DNA from 3 places in the Priestia sp. FW507-14D1A genome. Region 1 is predicted to be linked to each of the others. Evidence: riboswitches for the same ligand, from Rfam matches in the RefSeq annotation. Region 1 holds a riboswitch; each other region holds the start of a gene.
The links. Region 1 has a riboswitch for lysine ahead of AC3WJG_RS14450 (amino acid permease). Riboswitches for the same ligand answer to the same signal wherever they lie in the genome.
Positions count from the first base shown of each region.

Region 1 (5,876 bases):
TTTGACTTTATGATCTCGCCTATTTCATCCATACACGCAACTCGTCCCCCTTTTACAAAAAATGAAGTCCCGATATGAAGTCCATATGACTGCAGGGAGTCAATTAAAGCTGGATAGACGTCGCTTATGTTTTCTTCAATTGCCTTGGCGCTCAGTCCATCCGAGACTACCACTTGTACATCAGGCCGCTGCACGCAGTTTTTAAAAATTTCTTTCTTAGCGTTATCTGCTAATAACCTTCCTTGATCTGGCCGTTTTAAATAATGTTCTTTTGACTCCACACGTGTATTCACAGAGAAAAGGTTAAACTCGGCTAAAATATCTTCTGAAACTACTCCATATACAGAGTCTACAGCTGCAGCGTGATCCGTGCGAAAAGATAAAACGTCTTTTGTTAGCGGCCTTGTTCCTGTACGGCCGACACCTATGCGGGCAGGGGTAAATTGTTTAAGTGTTTCAAGCGGATCGCGATTTGACTTTGGTATCATAGTAAGCACCTTCCTTAAATCAAATTCATAAAAATAGTTGGGTCTCCGGCTCTAGACGTAAAGCGCCCGTTGTCCATAATACGCTGATCTTCAAGCCACTTTTGAAATAACGGCGTTGGGGTACAACCTAACACGTTACGGACCGTTGCGATGTCATGATAACTAAGAGACTGGTAGTTTAGCATGCAGTCATCAGCCATGGGCACTCCTATGACAAAGTTCACTCCAGCTGTTCCCAGAAGCATACTTAAATTATCCATATCATTTTGATCAGCATCCATGTGGTTGGTGTAACATACGTCTACTCCCATAGGCAGGCCGTGCATTTTACCCATAAAATGATCTTCTAACCCAGCTCGTAGAACTTGTTTGCTGTTATATAAGTATTCAGGTCCAATAAATCCAACAACTGTATTAACTAAAAAAGGCTTGTAGTGACGAGCTAAGCCGTAGCATCTGGCTTCGAGCGTTACTTGATCAATGTTATAGTGAGCTTCTGCTGACAGTTCAGAACCTTGTCCTGTTTCAAAATACCAGAGGTTTGGACCTTTTGCCGTTCCTTTTTCATGAATTAACGCTGTCGCTTCATCGAGCATAGACAGTGAAATTCCAAATGAATCATTACCAGCTTCTGTACCTGCTAAACTTTGAAAAATCAAGTCAGCAGATGCTCCTTTTTCAATTGCTCTCATTTGACTCGTTACGTGTGATAATACACAGTTTTGAGTAGGAATTGACCATTCGTTGATTATATTTTTTGTTTCATTTAAAAGCGCGTAGATATTATCCGTTGTGTCAATAACAGGGTTAATTCCGATAACCGCATCTCCAATTCCATAGCTTAACGCTTCGTATAGAGATGCTCTCATTCCTTTTAAATTATCTGAAGGATGATTAGGCTGGGCTCTAGAAGCCAATACTCCTTTTTGGCCGATAGTCGTTTGACAAGTAGTTTGCACTTCTATCTTGGCAGCTCCTTGAATTAAATCTAAATTGGACATAATTTTAGTAGCCGCCGCAATCATTTCGCTGCTTAATCCTTGGCTAAGTGCAAGAAGGTCTTCTCCGCTATGCTGATCGGATAAAATATATTCTCTTAAATCCCCTACTGTCCAATTTTTAATAATATCGTAAACAGATGAATCAATCTGACTTTCGATTAATGCCGAGACGTTGTCTTCATCTGCGCTGAGCAGCGGATAGTTTCTGATATCAGCAAGTGTGATATCAGCTAGGACTTGCTTTGCTGCCATTCGTTCTTTCATTGACTCAGCGCTAACTCCTGCGAGCTGATCTCCAGAACGCTCTTCGTTTGCTTTGGCCATGATTTCTTTTAAGCTATAAAATGAAAATGTTTCTCCTAACAATCGTGTAGTTTTAAACATCGTTTCCTCCTTGTATATTTAGTAGATTATGATGAAAAAGCGAGCGTTTTAACGGAAACGGAGATCGCTTCTCCAGCTACTGGTAACCCTAGATCAATGTAATCTCCGTGTGTAAAATCAATTTGATCTAAACAAATAATTTCTAACTCTTTCCTCTGTTTAGCTAATGCTTGTCCTAAAGCTTTTGCAATATCTTGCTCGCATAGAACAACGAGGCACTTAGCTCCTTTAAAACAAGCAATAAATTCAGCGCTTATTACTTTTGCTAATTCTTGAAGCATCTTATAGCTGCAGTAAGGAAAATGAGATAAAGCAATAGCAGCGGGGGGATCTTCTGCGCTGAAAATAGTTGAAGCCTGCATACATGCCGCTCGAGCTCTTTCTTGAAACATCAGCGGATTCCATTTCTCTTCTTGCTGAACAGGTATCTCTACAATCGGTATATTTTTTAACGGCAACCGCTTTGACCCAATGTATACAGTTGATCCGCTAACTTCTGTATTTTGCATACCAGCCCCAATTACAGTAGCGCGCGTTGTCTCAGCGGCTTGAGATACTTGGATGGATTGAAAATGATATGCTAGAAGCGGACCAACGTCCCCATGTATGGCCACTTCCTTCACTGTTTTTGGCTTTTGCTTCTCCATCATTGCTCCTACTCCTCCTGAAACCATGATCATTTCGGGGATAGAAGATCTTGTATGAGGAGAAACGATCAGCGAGGAATTTTGATTCAGCGCATTTACATAATTCACGGTTTCTTCAGCTAGTAATTGACAGATAGACGAGAGCTTTTCAAATGTTGCTTTTTCACCTTCTCGCAGTGTTAAAGAATTATTTTTCAAAAATTCAGTTAAATGAGAAGAAACGTAGGTAACAAAACCTTCTGAATTCAGGCGAATTAATCTTCCTCCCACATGCAGTGTAAACGTTTCTATAACTTTTCCATTTTGACATAAAGCGATGTTAGCAGTTCCTCCTCCTACATCAATATTGGCAATTACTGCATTTGTTTCAGCAGAACGTTCGATTGCTCCTGATCCTTTTGCAGCTAATATTCCTTCTAAGTCAGCGCCGGCTGTTGCAACAACAAAATCCCCAGCATGTTCGGCTAGATAGTGAACGATACTTTCTGCATTTTTCTTTCTGGCCGTTTCTCCTGTGATGATCACAGCACCTGCCTCCACTTGATCTAAGGAGATTCCTGCATTCTTATACTCTTGTTCTAGTAGTACCGTTAATCGTTGAACATCGATTTCAACATCGTTTAGCATAGGGGTGGTATAGATAGAACTTGCATACGTTACGCGACGATCAATAATTTGACAGCCTGGCAGCGTAAACTGATTTTGTTGATTTGCTATTAACAGCTTGCTTGCAATCAGTTTTGTTGTACTTGTTCCAATATCTAAACCTATGCTCGTGATCCATTTCTGTAGCATGCTATCAATCCCTTATCTCGTTTGAATATGGTGATTATCATAAAACAGTTTTTTGAATATTTCACTAACTATGTTATCAAACCTGACACACTTTTGTGTAAACAAAGGTGACAAATGACAAAAAAGACTAAATCTTGGTAGATTTAGTCTTTTTGCTTATGATGAGTGTGATTTAGTTATAATCATTCTTGATGCCGATGGAATTAATAGTGAAAGAATGATTAAGCAGGCTATTAGTGATCCTACCATTGAAATCCCGTTCATTGAAAAAGAATACCATAGAGCGGACATGCCCTTTGGCGCATATGACCCCCAGAAAATAATACCCGCAATAAAGTGCCAGAAATACCGTGCGAAGCTGCCGATAATAAGGGATAAAACAATCAAAACAAAAGCTTTTGATCTGTTATTGTTAGCTAAATTTGTTTTAATAGATTGCGAAAAAATACCTCCAAAACCTATAAAAGCAAAAGCCACAATATATTCAATAAACGTTTGCAGCGCTGTTAAAATATAAGCCGTTCCTGTTGCCAACTGTAAAAGCCCCCATAATAGACCAGATAGAGCCCCGCCTTTTACTCCCCAGCGAAAGCACATAATAAAAATGGGCACCATGGAGAACGAAATACTCACAGCCGTTGCAATCTTAATGGAAGGCAAAAGATCAAGTAGAAGTGCCAATGCTGCAAAAATAGCTATTTCAATTTTAGCCTGTAAAGGTAATGCTTTATTCACGTTTCTCACTCCTGTTTTTGAATCATTCATATCAAACGGTTTACACAGGAGTAAGCAAATATATGCTACTATTCCCACATTCCTACGCTAGCGTTAACTAACAGGTTCGAAGGGTCTGAACAATTTGTTCACTCTCAGCACGGCGGCTCCCCCTGTGGTACGTTCGGATATTTATGTAGTATTATGACAACATCCATTATATCATATGTAACAAAATAGATTCGAGAGATTTCAAAGATGTTTCTATTTTCTGAATCTATTTTTTATAATGACAATCGTTTTAGTATTTGGTATACTTCTTTTATGTCAAATGAATATAAAAAACCCTCATCCTAATCGATGAGGTAGAGGTCGCAGTTTTTAATAGTAAAGCAACGGAAATGCAGAGAACATTGAGGATGTTGCTTGAAAGGAAAAATTGCCGAAGTTTAGATCACTTCTCTGTTGATTTAAGCTGGGGCTGTCTCCGAACAGGAACAGAACTGTCACATCATGCGAGTGATGTGAAGAGCTATCTTCACGGAAGGTTGACGCGGTTTTCAGATTTAAAAGCGCGCACATATACTGCGGGCTTTTTTTATGTTATCCCGTCTCTTTCCGTACATTCGAAAGGAGCATTTATCTATGCAAGAGCAGCAAGAATTAAAACGTGGGTTGAAATCTCGCCACTTAACGATGATTTCATTAGGAGGAGCCATCGGAACCGGCTTATTCCTAGCAAGTGGTGGAGCAATTCACACAGCAGGACCTGGGGGAGCGCTTTTAGCTTACGCTATCATTGGTGTCATGGTTTACTTTTTGATGACCAGCCTAGCGGAGCTCGCAGCTTATATGCCTGAAGCCGGTTCGTTTAGTACGTATGCGTCTCGGTTTGTAGATCCATCCTTTGGTTTCGCTCTCGGCTGGAACTATTGGTATAACTGGGCTATTACGATTGCAGCTGAATTATCGGCTGGAGCCCTTATTATGAAATTTTGGTTCCCAAACTCTTCTTCTATTTTATGGAGTGCCCTGTTTTTATTAATTATGTTTGGGCTTAACTACCTTTCTGTAAAAGGATTTGGTGAATCTGAATTTTGGTTTTCGTTAATTAAAGTAGTAACGGTTATCATCTTTTTAGTTATTGGTATTATGATGATTTTTGGTATCTTTAACAATGAAGCACCAGGTTTTAAAAACTTCACGCTTGGTGATGGACCCATTCACGGTGGATTCTTTACTGTCTTAGGTATTTTTATGGCTGCTGGTTTTTCATTCCAAGGAACAGAGTTGCTTGGAGTCGCAGCTGGAGAAAGTGAAGATCCGGAAAAAACGGTTCCTCGCGCAGTTAAACAAGTCTTCTGGCGCATCTTGTTATTTTATATTTTAGCTATTTTTGTTATCGGGATGCTTATTCCATACACAGCGGATTCATTAGCAAGTGATGATGTGCGGGTAAGTCCATTTACTTTAATATTCGAACGAGCAGGTCTGGCGTTTGCAGCATCAGCTATCAATGCCGTTATTTTAACAGCCGTTTTATCTGCTGGTAACTCAGGTATGTATGCTTCTACGCGTATGCTTTGGAACTTAGCGAAAGATGGAAAAGCACCGAGGTTCTTAGCAAAAGTAAATAAACGAGGCGTTCCGGTTAATGCTTTAATCGCAACGGCACTTGTCGGTACACTTGCATTTGGTGCTTCATTTTTTGGAGACGGTGCGGTATACACGTGGTTACTTAACGCTTCTGGTATGTCTGGTTTTATTGCTTGGTTAGGAATTGCCATCAGCCACTATCGTTTTAGAAGAGCATTTGTTGCTCAAGGTCATGATTTGAGTGAACTTCC
Region 1 is NZ_JBYSWQ010000003.1:173,236-179,111, forward strand. It holds gene eutC (ethanolamine ammonia-lyase subunit EutC) at 1-488, opposite strand, end outside; gene AC3WJG_RS14435 (ethanolamine ammonia-lyase subunit EutB) at 503-1,873, opposite strand; gene AC3WJG_RS14440 (ethanolamine ammonia-lyase reactivating factor EutA) at 1,900-3,315, opposite strand; gene thiT (energy-coupled thiamine transporter ThiT) at 3,472-4,080, opposite strand; TPP riboswitch at 4,113-4,213, opposite strand; lysine riboswitch at 4,388-4,572, shown strand; gene AC3WJG_RS14450 (amino acid permease) at 4,675-5,876, shown strand, end outside.

Region 2 (5,876 bases), on a different contig from region 1:
ACCGGATCAGCCCGGCTGCTACTTGATGAAAGATAAATATGGAACGGTCATTTACGTAGGAAAAGCAAAAGTATTAAAAAATCGAGTGCGCTCCTACTTTACCGGATCTCATGACGGAAAGACGCTTCGACTTGTAAACGACATTGTCGATTTTGAATATATCGTCACATCTTCTAATTTAGAAGCGCTTATTTTAGAAATGAATTTAATTAAAAAGCATGACCCAAAATACAATATTATGCTTAAAGATGATAAGGGCTATCCCTTTATTAAGATTACAGCTGAAAAACAGCCCCGGCTTGTTATTACAAGAAAAATAAAAAAAGATAAAGGGAAATACTTCGGTCCTTATCCTAACGTTCAAGCTGCAAATGAAACCAAGCGGCTTCTTGATCGCATTTATCCACTAAGAAAGTGCTCTACCATGCCAGACAGACCTTGTTTGTATTACCATATCGGGCAATGTCTAGCTCCTTGCGTAAAAGAAGTAAAAGAAGAGCAAAACAAACAAATTATTGAAAATATCACTCGGTTTTTAAATGGTGGATATGAGCATGTCAAAACAGAGTTAACTGAAAAAATGTTAAAAGCTTCAGAAGAACTTGACTTTGAAAGGGCTAAAGAATATCGAGATCAAATTGCTCATATTGAAGCGACAATGGAAAAGCAAAAAGTAACGTTTAATGATTTTGTTAATCGAGATGTGTTTGGCTATTCTTATGATAAAGGCTGGATGTGTGTTCAAGTTTTCTTTATTCGCCAAGGGAAATTAATTGAGCGAGAAGTTTCTATGTTTCCTTTTTATAAAGAGCCAGAAGAAGATTTCTTAACTTTTATCGGTCAGTTTTATGCCAAAAATATTAAGCCAAAAGAAGTGCTGGTTCCAGCAACGATTGATGCAGAGTTAGCTGAGAAATTAGTAGAAGTAGAGGTTCAGCATCCAAAGCGAGGCAAAAAGAAAGAATTAGTAGAACTTGCATGTAAAAATGCAAAAATTGCGCTCGGTGAAAAATTCTATTTAATTGAACGAGATGAAGAGCGCACGGTTGGCGCAGTTGAACGGTTAGGAGAAGAGCTTGGAATTGCAGCGCCTTACCGGATTGAAGCATTTGATAACTCAAATATTCAAGGGACAGATCCCGTTTCTGCAATGATTGTTTTTGTTGATGGGAAACCGGAAAAGAAAGAATATCGCAAATATAAAATTAAGACCGTAAAGGGACCAGATGATTACAGTTCCATGAGAGAAGTCGTTCGCAGACGGTATTCCAGAGCGTTAAAAGAAGGTCTTCCGCTTCCAGATTTAATTGTTGTAGATGGAGGCAAAGGGCATTTAGCTGCAGTACAGGACGTTCTCGAAAATGAATTGGGACTTTTAGTGCCTACAGCAGGTCTTGTCAAAGATGATAAGCACAGAACCTCCAACCTGATGATTGGTGAGCCTCCTCAAATCATACCGCTTGAACGCAATAGTCAAGAATTTTATTTGCTTCAGCGAATTCAAGATGAAGTTCACCGCTTTGCGATTACTTTCCACCGTCAAGTGCGCTCTAAGTCCGCTTTTCAGTCTGTTCTGGACGACATTCCGGGAGTGGGAGAAAAGCGTAAAAAAGCTTTGTTAAAGTATTTTGGTTCGGTGAAAAAATTGAAAGAAGCAACGGTTGATGATATTCGAAATTCGGGTGTTCCTCAAAACATTGCTGAAAAAATTTATGAAACATTACAAAAATAGTCTTGAAATAATAGAAAATATTTGATAAGCTATTAACTAATTTCATACGACACTTCATCAAATGAAGTGAAGATAGAGGTGCAAATTTAATCAGTACGTATCAGGAAGGGTATGAGCCCTTATGAATGAGACGGAAAGGGAAATTTGCCGAAGTGAACATTACCTCATAGTAATGATTGCTGGTTCTGCGTTGAATAAACGTAGGATTGTCAAGATGTAGATTCTTGGAGAGCTATCTCACGGCAGTGGACGGTTATGTTTTATAATTTTCGTTCGTTAAGCAATGAGAGCTCATCTCATTGCTTTTTTTATTGTCTGAGTAAAAAAATTTAGCTTCTCATCATCCTGCATATGCAAATTTATTGAAAAGGAATGAACAAAATTATGGCATTAATCGTTCAAAAATTTGGTGGAACATCTGTTGGTTCTGTTGAACGTATCCAACATGTAGCAAACCGTGTTATTCAAGAAGCAGAGCGCGGTAACCAAGTAGTTGTTGTTGTATCGGCAATGGGCAAAACGACAGATGCACTGGTGAAATTAGCAAGTGATATTACGGACAGTCCAAGCAAACGCGAAATGGATATGCTTCTTACAACTGGAGAACAAGTAACGATTTCCCTGTTAACAATGGCCCTTCAATATAAAGGGTATGAAGCAACTTCGCTAACAGGTTGGCAAGCTGGTATCCAGACGGAAGCAGTTCACAGCAATGCACGAATCCAGCACATTGACACGACTCGTATTCAAAGCCAATTAGATAGAGGCCGAATCGTAGTAGTAGCTGGATTCCAAGGCTGTTCAGAAGATGGAAGCATTACAACATTAGGTCGAGGCGGCTCTGACACTACGGCAGTAGCTCTTGCCGCAGCATTAAAAGCTGCAAAATGTGATATTTATACAGACGTAACAGGAGTGTTTACGACAGATCCGCGCTATGTAGAAGATGCTCGTAAGCTTCACTCTATTTCATATGACGAAATGTTAGAATTAGCTAATTTGGGAGCAGGGGTGCTGCATCCGCGCGCTGTTGAGTTTGCAAAAAATTATCAGATACCGCTAGAAGTGCGTTCAAGCTTAGAAAACGAGAATGGAACGATTGTTGAGGAGGAAGTTTCAATGGAACAAAACTTAGTCGTAAGAGGAATTGCGTTTGAAGATAATATTTCACGAGTGACAATTGAAGGGTTAAACAATGAGTTGCAAACTCTTTCTACTATTTTTACAGCATTAGCAAAAGAACAGTTAAATGTGGACATTATTATTCAAAACGTAACGGCTAATAATCGTCTCTCTATCTCATTTTCTATTAAAACCGTAGACGTAGATGCCGCTCTTGCCGTCTTAAAAGAGTATAAATCTACTTTAGGATATACGCGTATTGAACATGAAAGCGGTCTGGCTAAAGTATCAATTGTCGGCTCTGGCATGATTTCTAATCCAGGCGTTGCAGCCGAAATGTTTGAAGTGCTGGCAGGGGAGAAAATTGAAGTGAAGATGGTCAGCACGTCTGAAATTAAAGTATCTACAGTTGTACCGCACGCTGATATGGTAAAAGCTGTTGAGACGCTTCACGTAGCATTTGAATTAGAAGAGCAGCAAGCAGTGCACGTATAAAGAAGAGAAAAAAGACGTGGTATCTCCACGTCTTTTATATATACGTATTTCCTACTTTTTATAGCGCTCCGCGCGTGTTTCGGTAGGTAAGATATCTTTTCGGTCCCACTGCACGGAAATCAGCACTTTTCCGTTCTTTTCTTTATGTGTTAAGTAGGCTTCTGTTAGGCAGTTGTTTTGACGCTGAATCTGTTCAGCCACAAATCCTGACTCAAGATGAAACGAACAAGTTTCCTGCTGAAATCTTTTGCTGACCACATCACCTGATAACTCAAGCTCGAGTGAATATTTATCTTTTTTTGCAAGCGTCAGTGTTCCCCAGGAAGCTGCTTTAAAAAAAGCGACGATTTCATCCATTGTATTTAATGGGTATTTCCGCGCAAGGTGTTTTCCTGCCCAGTATGAAATGGTATTTGTTTCGTCTCCAAGAAGCTCTGGAATTAACACGTCACGCAAAAGGCTGTATCCGAAATATGAAACGTGATCAAGAGTTCTCTCTGTTTCAGCTGTGACATTAGGTTCTGATGTTTCCATGGTCTCTTCAAGTTCTTGCTGTGATTCTGTTTGTAAATTGCTCATGCTTTCCCCTCTTTCTTTACTACTATTATATACAAATCTAAAAAACCTCTCACGCATTTTTTTAATAAAATGTAAGAGGATCTTTATTATGGTAAAAAGAGTTAGATGTAAAGATGAAAAATCCATAATATACCTTTTAAAAGGGTACTTTTACCTGTGTAAATGTTTTGTGAACTTGTTTACAATAAAAGCATAAAGTAAACGCTTACTTATTTGTGGCAAGCAATATTATAATAGAAAGAAAAAATCTGTAACATCAATACAGTAAGCGTTAACAAATATAAAATTTTATAAATTTATATTTTATAGAAGATTTAAACATCTTGCCTTGACGCTCTTAATCGATGGGAGTAAAATTAACCTGTCACATACTTTATTAGGAAATGCAAAGGTTTTCATTTCCTGTATTCACGATTAATCTATTTGTCTAGTGGGAGTAAGAAAGTTCTTCACAAACTATGTTCATTTAACTAAGGGGGGTCTACGCAGATGGCGGCAAACAGAGAGTTTCAATATCGGAGAATCCATTCATTACTTGGGGTAATACCAATCGGGATTTTCTTAACACAGCATTTAGTTGTGAATCATTTCGCGACAAAGGGAGAAGAATCATTTAATCAAGCAGCTCACTTCATGGAGAGCTTACCTTTCCGCTATGCTCTAGAAATTTTCATTATTTTCTTACCAATCGTTTTTCACGCAATATACGGTCTTTACATCGCATTCACTGCTAAAACAAACGTTAACAACTACGGTTTTTTCCGTAACTGGATGTTTATCCTTCAGCGTGTTTCAGGTGTAATCACACTTATCTTCATCACATGGCACGTATGGGAAACCAGAATACAAGCTGCGCTTGGAAAAGAAGTAGATTTTCAAATGATGGAACGAATTTTAAGCAACCCGGCAATGCTTGCATTCTACATAGTTGGTGTTGTATCTACGATCTTCCACTTTGCAAACGGTCTATGGTCATTTGGAGTTAGCTGGGGGTTAACTGTAACACCACGTTCTCAAAGAATTTCAACTTATGTGACATTAGCAATCTTCTTAGCACTTACATTTGTAGGTGTTCGTACATTATTCGCATTTGCATAAAATTAAGGTTTTGAAGGAGTGGGGTTCCGATGAGTAACGGAAAAATCATCGTAGTCGGTGGCGGTTTAGCTGGCTTGATGGCAACAATAAAAATTGCTGAGTCTGGCAAGCAAGTAGATTTATTTTCACTAGTTCCGGTAAAAAGATCTCACTCAGTTTGCGCGCAAGGTGGAATCAACGGAGCCGTAAACACGAAAGGTGAAGGGGATTCACCATGGGAACACTTTGATGACACAGTGTACGGCGGAGACTTTTTAGCCAACCAGCCACCTGTAAAAGCAATGTGTGAAGCAGCTCCTGGTATTATTCACTTACTTGACCGCATGGGTGTTATGTTTAACCGTACTCCTGAGGGTTTGTTAGACTTCAGACGATTTGGCGGGACGCAGCATCACCGTACGGCTTTTGCTGGGGCAACAACGGGTCAACAATTATTGTACGCATTAGATGAGCAGGTTCGTCGCTATGAAGTTGCCGGACTTGTGACAAAGTACGAAGGATGGGAATTCTTAGGTGCTGTTCTTGATGATGAGCGCAGCTGTCGCGGAATTTCTGCACAGAATTTAAAATCAATGGAAATTAAAACGTTCCCAGCTGACGCGGTTATTATGGCTACAGGTGGACCTGGAATTGTTTTTGGAAAATCGACGAACTCAGTTATTAATACCGGTTCAGCGGCATCTATCGTGTATCAGCAAGGTGCATACTATTCAAACGGAGAGTTTATTCAAATTCATCCAACTGCTATCCCAGGAGATGATAAGCTTCGTCTTATGAGTGAATCTGCTCGTGGAGAAGGAGGACGCGTTTGGACATATAAAGACGGTAAACCTTGGTATTTCTTAGAGGA
Region 2 is NZ_JBYSWQ010000001.1:1,388,418-1,394,293, reverse strand. It holds gene uvrC (excinuclease ABC subunit UvrC) at 1-1,732, shown strand, start outside; lysine riboswitch at 1,798-1,975, shown strand; gene AC3WJG_RS07660 (aspartate kinase) at 2,117-3,349, shown strand; gene AC3WJG_RS07655 (YslB family protein) at 3,401-3,928, opposite strand; gene AC3WJG_RS07650 (succinate dehydrogenase cytochrome b558 subunit) at 4,418-5,026, shown strand; gene sdhA (succinate dehydrogenase flavoprotein subunit) at 5,056-5,876, shown strand, end outside.
Region 2: it holds a riboswitch for lysine, as region 1 does, so the genes downstream of both, AC3WJG_RS07660 (aspartate kinase) here and AC3WJG_RS14450 (amino acid permease) in region 1, are expected to answer to the same signal.

Region 3 (5,876 bases), on a different contig from region 1:
TCCTTAACGAACGGGTATACGTGAAAATGTTCATCATGACCGCTTGTAAGAGGAAGCATAACAATCCCCATATCTACACCAGCCTCTTCCACAAGTGCTTCAATTTTTTTTGCTCCAAATTCAATAAGCTCTAGAGATACTTTAGGGTATTGTTCATTAAATGCTTTTGCAATCTTCGGGAAAAACAAGGTCCCGATGAGCGGAGGGACTCCCATCTTGATTTGCCCTGTTTGCAAGTTCATTAAATCTCCCAACAAGTGAGGCATGTCTTTTAACACCGACAGAGCTTTAGTTGCTTGGTGATACACAACTTCTCCTGCATCGGTTAGCTTTAATTCTCTTGTTGAACGATCAAGAAGCTCAAATCCTAGTTCATTTTCTACTTTTTTGACGGCTTTACTTAAAGCTGTTTGAGACAAATGAACTTGCAGCGCTGCCTTTGTAAAATTCTTATGGTTCGCTACCTCTATAAAGTATTCTAAGTCTCTGATTTCCATGTGAAACTCCATTTCTGCAAACTGCTTATCCTTTTTCTTTACTCTTTATTTTAACCATTAAATTATTTACTGTAAATGTGCTAATTAAAAAGGGGGAGGATATATCCAATGAATAAAACCAGGGAAAGGAAATGAACTAAAATTTCTGTCGAAATTGATTGATAAAACGCATAATCTTTTTATAGAGAAACATAGATTTTGCTGCTAGCTGATGAGGAATATAAAGATTTTTGCATGTACGTTCGGGCAAAAATGCAAAACTTATCAAAATAACTGAAAGTCCAAAGGCTGCGGCTGTAATCTCTAGCCAAGAAAACATCATATCATTCCTCCTTTTACAAACCTATTAATAGAATATGTAAAAGTTTGAAAGGAGGTTGTACGATAGACCTATAATGAGCGGAGTTATGAAGTTCTCTCTAAAAATAAAATGACGTTAAAGAACGCAGGTGCTGCGCTCTTTAACGTCATTTTATTTTCGCTCTTCAGCTTGATGTTCTTGTTTGTTTTGCTCAGTGAGACGTTTTTGATGAGCTTTTGTTTCTGCGCTTACATGATTCGCATCATTCGGTTGATTTTTCTTTGAACCTCCTGCAGCGTTACTCATTAGACGACACCTCCAGTTCGGTTATGAAACATACCTATAGAATGTGCGTATTTACAGACTTTATACACCGCTATCGATATTACTGCACACGAAAAAAGCAAAGGGAGAGTCACTAAACTGTTCCCTTTGCTTTTTTGCTAGGCGACTTTATCGGTGGTGATAATTTTGTTAATCCAGTCTTTTCCTTCTGTAAACCTTGTAACAAGCATCGCTGTTACTGTATTTCCCGTACTGTTTAAAAGCGTAGCAGGGGCGTCAATAATTGTGGAAATGACCGCAATAATGGGCAGAACTTCTGGCGAAAATCCGTAAATTGTAATGATTAACATTTCGCCAATCATACCGCCTCCAGGGATTGCTCCCATTACGGCTCCAACTAAAAAGGCTACGCCTAATATGCTCAAAATACTCGTAGCAGACGTCATATCTTTGCCAAACAAACTGAATAAGAAAACAATTTTTAGAATACCACCGATAACAGAACCATCTTTATGGGTGTTTGCTCCTAATGGAATCACCGTTTCAGCAATATCCAGCGGCACACCCATTTTCTTTGTTGCATCTAAATTGACTGGAATAGATGCAGCAGAAGAACAGGTAGCAATAGCCGTGATAGAAGGAGCAGCTGCATTTTTCCAAAACAGCTTAATTCCTGCTTTACCGCCAGCAATCCATGCATATAGCGTAAAGAAACCGAAATAGTAAACGATTGCAATTAATAAATAAAGAATAAATGCTCTAGCGTACCCTTGTAAGATCTTTGGTCCAAGTTCTCCTACTACAGTAGCAAAATAGCACCCTAAACCAATTGGAGCATAGTACATCACAATTTTAACAACCTTCATCGATACTTCTTGACCGGAAGTCAGAAATTTCACCATGGGCTGTCCTTTTTCGCCAGCCATCGTTGTAGCAATACCGAAAATAACGGCAAAGACAATTAATTGTAAAATGTGCTCTTTCGAAAATAACTGAACAAAATCAGGTACAGTAAATGTACTAACAAGCTGAGTTAAAAGCGTCATTTTTTCAGCTGTATTTTCACTGTCACCCATCAATTCTTTAATGGCAGAAGTATCTACATTATGTAGCGGATTGTAAAGTGATGCGCCTAAAAAGCCTAAAACGGCTGAAACAGCAGCAGTGGCGATAAACACAACGGCGATACCTAGCATAATTTTACCAAGACGCTTCATTTCATTCATGTTTGCGATCGCCGAAGCCACACTAAAAAAGACAAGGGGAACGATAATCATGAACATCAAATTAAGAAACAAATCACCAAAGGGCTTTACGACTGCCACATCGGGCCCGATAGCATATCCTGCTATCCCGCCAATTAAAATAGCGAGAAGCAGAATAAGCGATGATCTGTACGTTTTAAATACACTTAAAACCATAGTTAGATTTCCTCCAAACAACAATAGCTTCTTTACTACGCAAGAACAGCTATTATTTGCTCATTGCATACGTAGTAACGACTGGCTTTACATCTTTACGCACCAAATCTTCGTATGTTTCTCGCTCTACAGCAAGACGAGCTTCTCCATTTTTTACAAATACAACAGCAGGGCGCGGAATACGGTTGTAATTGCTAGCCATTGAATAGTTGTAGGCACCTGTAGAGGACACTGCTAATAAATCTCCTTGATTAACGCGCGGTAAATCAATATCCCAAATAAGCATATCTCCTGATTCACAGCATTTACCCGCAATTGATACTGTTTCATCTTTTTTATCCGTCACTCTATTAGCCAAGACAGCTTCATGTTTTGCATCGTAAAGAGCAGGACGGATATTATCGGTCATACCGCCGTCAATTCCTACGTATTTTCGTACACCTGGAATCTCCTTCGTTGATCCAATTGTATAAAGCGTTGTACCTGCTTCTCCTACGATGCTTCTTCCAGGCTCAATCCAGACTTCTGGAAGGGTATAATTCTGTTCAGTTAACGTGCGGCTTAGCTTTTCTGTCAGTGCATCTACATAATACTCAACTGGAAGAGGAGAGTCGCTTTCGGTATAACGAATACCAAAACCACCACCTACGTTTAAAACTTTTACTTCAAATTCCATTTTATCACGAATGCTGAATAAGAAATCAGTTAAAATATCAATGGCGCGAGAAAAACCATCTACTTCAAAAATTTGCGAACCAATATGACAATGAATGCCTAAAAGATCGTAGTAAGGCTTTTCTAACGCAGAACTTACCGCTTTCATGGCTTGGTCATTGGAAAGACCAAATCCAAACTTGGAGTCTTCCTGTCCGGTCATAATATATTCATGTGTATGGGCTTCAATCCCTGGAGTAACACGCAGAAGAATAGATGCTTTCTGTTTGCGCTCAGCTGCTAAGGCATGCAAAACTTCAAGTTCGGTAAAGTTATCAACAACAAAACAGCCAATATTCGCATCAAGAGCCATTTCCATTTCTTCAATCGTTTTATTATTGCCGTGAAAATGAATGCGTTCAGCTGGATATCCAGCTTCAAGCGCTGTAAATAATTCGCCTCCTGAGACCACATCTAGTGACATATCAAGCTTCGTTAAAAGGCTAGCCATTTCCATACAAAGAAAGGCTTTCCCTGCATAGGCGATTTGATATGAAAATCCGCTTCTTCGAAAGGCTGAATGGAAGGCCTTGCATTTCGTCTCAATTAATTCTTGATCGTAGATGTATAAGGGAGTGCCGTATCGTTTTTTCAGTTCGACCGTATCGCACTGCCCAATTTCTAAATGATTGCTGCTGTTAATTTTACTCGTTCCATGTAAGTACATAATCCGTATCCCTCCATTTAAATCATTCAACTATAACTTTGATGGTCAGTAGAAAAACACAAAAAAGACCCGTGAAGTGATGTTCACGCGTCTTGGTTTCATAATAATAAAATATTATTACATTCTAGGCATCAACATCTCTTCAATAGCTCTCCACAAACCAAATGGTTTGTGACAGCTCAGCATTTATTCAATACTGAACCAGTATATGAACACAATGGATGTTTATATACTTCGGCACGAAATCCCTTTTACTTATCTTCACAGACTCCATTAGTCTCCAATAAGTGACTCTTGATTTCATGCACCTCTATTCTCAGAGAGGAAAATTATATTTAAATGTAATTTCTATTATATTTCCTTTTCCTCCGTCTAGTCAATGAAAAGTTAAGGCATAGGAATATCAAAAAGAATAAATAAGAAAGCTATAAAGCTTCCAGATAGAACCCAAGCACCCAGCGCTGTCTTTTGATGAATGACTAAAAGTGAGAACGTGACAATATTGAAGAGAAAAGAACACAGCAGCGACCATCCATAATGATGAGTAATACTGTGATTAACATAAGCAATGAACTCAATCACAGTAAATAAAAGCGCCCACAAAAGAATCCACCACATCCGGCCGCTTACATGCAGCGGCAGCCTTCCTAAAAAAACTGGTATAACAAACGGATAAATAATTAAGGTTATTCCAAGGGAAACCATGAGGTGATCGGGTAGAAAAAGGTGATCAATACCAACAGGGTGAAATACCCATACGCGGTGATGAAACAGCAGTACTTCATAAAGCAAATTCCCCGTGACCCAAAACAGCAAAGTAGGATAGTATTCTTGATACCTGCGCCACTTGCCAAATAGTAAACCAAGAATGATAAAAAATAATACAAATGAAGATTGCATACGCTCTCCTTAAAATAATGGTTATTTCTTTTTATTTACATATTATAGAAATTTTATTCTCTTTGCTTTTATTCAGAAACTATAATAGAAAAGCCGTAAGCAGCAGCGTTAAAGACGTACTACCACTATTTGTGGCTTTCTTCACGCTGCTATAATCTTCGTAAAGGAACTTCTACCGCTTTTGTTTACGAGATGAAAGGAGCTGCTATATGTTAAAGTCAGCAAGACGTAAAAATAAGCTCGAAATAGCTCAGCCTAGTATGTGACTTCTTTTTTTGCTATGCTAAAATTGCATACATATAGCATAAGAATACTAGAAGAAAGAAAAGGGTGTTTTGGTATGAAAACATACATCGTAGTTGGAGCTGGGGTACTTGGAGCTTCTACTGCATATCATTTAGCAAAAGCAGGAGCAGATGTGACATTGGTAGATCGCAAGGATGCTGGTCAAGCTACTGATGCAGCAGCAGGAATTGTTTGTCCATGGCTTTCGCAGCGTCGAAATAAAGCATGGTACCGCTTAGCAAAAGGCGGCGCCAAGTACTATCAAACATTAATTCAGCAATTAGAAGACGATGGAGAAACGGATACAGGATATAAGCAAGTGGGAGCAATTAGCTTACATACTGATGAACAAAAGCTTAAAAAAATGGAAGAACGAGCATATAAACGTCGGGAAGAAGCTCCTGAAATAGGCGAGATTACACGTTTATCCGCTAAAGAAACACAGGCTTTGTTTCCGGTTCTTTCAGAAGAATACAGTTCAGTTCATATTAGTGGAGCCGCTCGCGTTAACGGAAGAGCTCTTCGAAACGCACTTGTGAATGCAGCGAAGAAAAACGGTGCAAAAATAATAGAAGGAAACGCAGAACTTCTTTATGAAAATAATCGAGTAACGGGCGTTGCCGTAAATGGACAAACCCTTCTAGCAAGTACAACAATCGTGACAGCAGGAGCGTGGGCAAATCAATTGCTAGAGCCTCTTGGAGTAAAATTTTTAGCAAGCTTTCAAAAAGCGCAAATTGTTCACTTGCACCTTCCAGATTTAGATACAAAAGACTGGCCCGTTGTGATGCCTCCAAGCGACCAAT
Region 3 is NZ_JBYSWQ010000005.1:345,642-351,517, forward strand. It holds gene AC3WJG_RS19345 (LysR family transcriptional regulator) at 1-497, opposite strand, end outside; gene AC3WJG_RS19350 (hypothetical protein) at 634-819, opposite strand; gene AC3WJG_RS19355 (hypothetical protein) at 970-1,104, opposite strand; gene AC3WJG_RS19360 (dicarboxylate/amino acid:cation symporter) at 1,242-2,504, opposite strand; gene lysA (diaminopimelate decarboxylase) at 2,557-3,885, opposite strand; lysine riboswitch at 4,024-4,206, opposite strand; gene AC3WJG_RS19370 (CBO0543 family protein) at 4,273-4,785, opposite strand; gene AC3WJG_RS19375 (NAD(P)/FAD-dependent oxidoreductase) at 5,126-5,876, shown strand, end outside.
Region 3: it holds a riboswitch for lysine, as region 1 does, so the genes downstream of both, lysA (diaminopimelate decarboxylase) here and AC3WJG_RS14450 (amino acid permease) in region 1, are expected to answer to the same signal.